2 regions of the Paraburkholderia lebeckiae genome follow, and region 2 is predicted to be linked to the other one. Evidence: riboswitches for the same ligand, from Rfam matches in the RefSeq annotation. Region 2 holds a riboswitch; the other holds the start of a gene.

Region 1 (2,186 bases), on a different contig from region 2:
GATGGGGGCGCGTCGCCAAGGGCAGCGTTGTTCGCCGCTGCGATCGCCACCGTGATGCCGGCGTGCGCGGTCTTGCGTACGATTAGACGCGCGTTTCGCGCGGTTGTGGTGGAGTCCGGCGCCGCTGCCGCCAGCAGCGCGCACGGCTCGCACACACCATCGACGCCGAGATGCACGTTTGCCGCCGCCGACGGCGACGCGACCGGTACCGCGGCGATCTGCTCGCGGCTGAACAATTGCAGCGGCAGTTGATGGCGCGAGCAGAATTCGAGCAGGCCTGCTTCGTTGGCTTTGGTGTCGATCGTCGCGATGGCGTGGATCTGCTCGAAGGCATTCGATCCGAGCGCTGCGCGCACCGCGGCTTCGATCTCAGCGGCTTCGCTGTGCAAGCGGCAACCGATGCCGACGCTCAGCGTTTTGATCGCGCGTCCGAGTCCGTGTCGCGTCGCGCTCGCTGCCAGTTCGTGAGCAAAGCCGGCGTCGCGTTTGGCCGCATCACGCGCCAGTGCGAGCGACGCCACACCGCCGATCACGACGATCGCCGGCGAGCCGAGTCCCGCGCGCGCCACCGCCTCGGCGAACTCGCGAAGCGGCGCGAGCGCATGACGCTGCTCAGGCCGCGTCGCCGACTCGATCGCCGCGCACGGCGTGTCGGCGGACATGCCGGCCGCGAGCAATGCGCGGGCGATCTCGCCGAGCCGGCGCATGCCCATGTAGATCACCAGCGTCATGCGCGTCGCGGCGAGCGCGGCCCAGTCCGGTTCGCCACTGCCGGCGCCGTGGCCGGTGACGAACACGACGCCCTGCGAGTGAGCACGATGCGTGACCGCGATACCGAGCGCCGCGGGCGCCGCGATGCCGGCCGTGATGCCGTTGATCACGTCGACTTCGATACCGGCGGCCCGTAGCGCCTGCAACTCTTCGCCGCCGCGGCCGAACACGAACGGATCGCCGCCCTTGAGCCGCGCGACGCTGCGCCCCGCGCGCAGAAGCCCGAGCATTTGCGCGACGATGTCGGCTTGCGGCGTCGACGGATGGCCGCCGCGTTTGCCGACGTACTCGACTTGCGCGTCGGCGCGTGCGAACTGCAGCACGTCTGGATTCACCAGATCGTCGACGAGCACGACATCGGCCTGCGCGAGCGCGCGGGTGGCCTTCAGCGTCATCAGTTCGACGTCGCCGGGACCGGCGCCGATCAGCCAGGCGCGCGTCATCGCGGCGTGCATGGCGCGCGCCATGCGGTGATGGAAGAAGAGAAGCGGCGTGCGACAGCGCGCGCGGCGGTGAATATAGAGGTCATGCGGAACTGCGAATCCGGGCACGCGCGATGCCGCGCTGCTACGCCTTCACATCCGTTCCCCGCGGATTCCGGCGGCCGGCGGCGCCACGTGATGCACGGATGCAATGCGACACCGCCTCCGCGTCTGGCCGGTATCCGGGCTGGCGGCCTCATGCGCTTCGCCTTCCCGTCCCGGTTGGTGGATTCGCGGGACAGTGGCATCAAAAAACGCATGCGCGGCACGTCGGAATCGAAGGCGAATCGAATCGCGCGCCGCAGGTCGCTTACCGTTGCGGGGACAGCACAGGTTGAACGCGCGAGGCGCTGCCTGTTTCCCGTTTAACTGCACACGCGAGCGCATGTGCGGGCACCAAACGCGCGCATACGATAGCACATGGCGCCTTGCCGGATAAGCCACGGCGGCGCTTTCCGGCTCTGTGCGTTCCTTGACTGCGCATGTCCGCGGGCCTACACTCGCACGCACTTTGGGTGCTCGCGTGCGCGCTCGTGCGCATGCAGTTAAACGGGAAACAGGGAGCCACCTGCTCTGGAGCGGCTAACCTGTGCTGTCCCCGCAACGGTAAGCGAAAAGCGGTTCCGGCTTGATAGCCGGGCACCGCAGTGCCGGCTTCGATGTCCGCGCGCAAGGTCGCATGGACATTTCACCACTGGACGAGAAACCACTCGGCCGGGAAGGGGAAGCGGCGCTTTCGCCAGCCCGGATACCGGCCCAAAGAAGCAGAACGACCGCCGCGGGGATGCGGTGGCGCGTTCATGACCTCAGTTCCGCTTTCTGTATTTCCGTTGTCGCGGCAATGCCGTCGTTCGTCCCCGTGTCTGGTGATCCTGGTACTGCTGCGCGTGTTTCATTCGCTCCATTCGCCAGCCGACGCGGACCCACGCGCGG
Region 2 (2,186 bases):
CGGATCGTGGCCGCCGCGCCGGACGGCTTCGCCTCGCTGACACCCGACGACGGCAAAGGCGTTGCGCAACCTGATGGCGATGACGCGCAATGTTCGGCCGCGCATCGAAGTTTCCAGTGCACGTGGACGCCGCATCAGGCGGCGGGCTCGAACACGGATGCATTGGAAGCGGTCGCGGCCGACGTCGCGTCGTGCCTGCCCGATGCAACGCACGATCAGAATTCGCCGGGACGTCAGCACTTTTATCTCGGCGCGAAGGATCGACGCACCGAAATCACGCTGACGCCCGAGGGGTCCAACCGGTTGCGGCTCGTGGTGTCGGGCAGGTAGCGGGGGTGCCGTTCAGGCGGTGGCGGCCGGCCACCACGACCAGCCGCGTCGCGAGTGGCGTAATTCGACGACCGACAGCGGCGCGATCTCGATGCGACAGAACACGGCTGGCGATGCGCCGAGGGCGTGCACGATTGCCGCTCGCAGCAGAGTCGCGTGGGTGACTGCGACGATGGTTCGACCTTGCGCAGAGGCAGCGAAGCTTGCTTCGTTGACGGCATTGCATGAACGCACGTCTGCCTGCTGCGCGTCGAGCCACTCTCCAACCCGCTGCACGAGTTGACCGAACGATTCGCCGCCGGGCGGCGCGGCGTCGGGCTCGCGTGTCCAGGCGGCGAGTTCGCGGGGCGTTTCGTCGGCAATGTCCACGAGGCGCTGGCCGCGCCATTTGCCATAGTCGATATCCGCCAATGCGTCGGCAGGCGTGGCGCTCAGACCGAGCGCAGCGGCCGTTTCGCGCGCGCTGGCGGCGGGGCTGGTGAACACGGCGGCGTCGGCGGGAAGCGCGAGACGCGCGCGCGCCGCCTCGGCTTCGGCGCGACCGCGCGCGTCGAGCGGATCGTCGGCAGGGAAGCGGCCCGCGCGCTGCGCGGCCGTTGCCGCGTGGCTCACCAGTAATAGTCGCGTATCCATTCTTTGCGTTGGCGCTCCATTCGTACTTGCCTGCGTGGTTTCATCGGCGCGCGGCGCGCGTTGCGAGGTAGCCCTCGCCGTCACGGAAGCTGCAGTTTAGCGCGTAGAATAGTGGCGCTGCGAAGCACGGAAGCCGGTGAGAGCCCGGCGCGGTCGCGCCACTGTAATCGGCATTGCAATCCACAAGAGCCGAAAGCCAGACCTGAGCTTCGCACCATTCCTCTGCAATCGACTTTCGGGGCGCGTCACCCCAGGAGATGTCCATCATGACCGAAGCTGTTCTTGATCGCGCCGCGCAACCGGCGGCCCAGCCCACTCCCATTCCTTTGCGCGAACTGCTGCCGTGGGTCGTGTTCGGCGGCTTGCTGCTGTTGCTCGCGCTTTACTTCGTTGGTGCGGAACAGGGCGCGACGTCGCTCGTGCCCGGCATGTACGTGCATGAGTTCGTGCACGACGGCCGCCATCTGCTTGGCTTTCCCTGCCACTAACGGAGTTCGACATGGTAGGTAAATTGTTGGTGCGCGGGATGCTCGCGGGCATCGTCGCGGGCTTGCTCACGTTCGCGTTCGCGCGAATCGTCGGCGAACCACAGGTCGATCAGGCCATTTCATTCGAAGAAAAAGCGGCCGCCGCGCGCGGCGAGGCGCCCGAGCCCGAAATCGTGAGCCGTCAGACGCAGGCTGGCCTCGGCCTGCTGACTGGCGTGGTCACGTATGGCGCGGCATTTGGCGGCCTGTTCTCGTTGGTGTTTGCCTATGCGTATGGACGCGCGGGTACGTTGAGCGTGCGCGCGCTGTCCGCGTGGCTCGCGCTTGGCGCGTTCATCACGCTCGTGATCGTGCCGAATATCAAGTATCCGGCCAATCCGCCGTCGGTCGGTGATCCGGAGACGATCGGCACGCGCACGGGCCTGTTCTTTCTGACGATCGCGATTTCGCTCGCGACGATGGTGTTCTCGCTGAAGGTGCGGCGTCGCGCGGCGGCGAAGCTGGGTGCGTGGAACGGTTCGATCGTCGCAGGGCTCTTGTTCGTCGTGATCATCGCGGCCGTGCAACTGTCGATGCCGCTCATCAATGAAGTGCCGGCAGCGTTCCCGGCTGTGCTGCTGTGGAAGTTCCGCGTCGCGGCGATCGGCATGCAGGTGGTCATGTGGACGACGATCGGGCTGCTGTTCGGCGCGATGGTCGAGCGCAGCGCTTTTATGCGTACGAATGCGCGGGTGA

The links. A riboswitch is a leader RNA that binds a small molecule or an ion and turns the genes downstream of it on or off. The one in region 2 is predicted to bind cobalamin.
Region 1: linked by a shared signal. The riboswitch ahead of cobA (uroporphyrinogen-III C-methyltransferase) and the one ahead of HDG39_RS30885 (CbtB domain-containing protein) in region 2 are both predicted to bind cobalamin.

The regions. Positions count from the first base shown of each region.
Region 1 covers NZ_JACHDK010000011.1:195,242-197,427, forward strand. The annotation lists gene HDG39_RS35645 (cobalamin biosynthesis protein) at 1-461, opposite strand, end outside; partial or broken gene cobA (uroporphyrinogen-III C-methyltransferase) at 477-1,214, opposite strand; cobalamin riboswitch at 1,410-1,669, opposite strand; cobalamin riboswitch at 1,750-2,027, shown strand.
Region 2 covers NZ_JACHDK010000028.1:62,127-64,312, forward strand. The annotation lists gene HDG39_RS30875 (hypothetical protein) at 1-330, shown strand, start outside; gene HDG39_RS30880 (histidine phosphatase family protein) at 343-963, opposite strand; cobalamin riboswitch at 1,044-1,178, shown strand; gene HDG39_RS30885 (CbtB domain-containing protein) at 1,230-1,451, shown strand; gene HDG39_RS30890 (CbtA family protein) at 1,463-2,186, shown strand, end outside.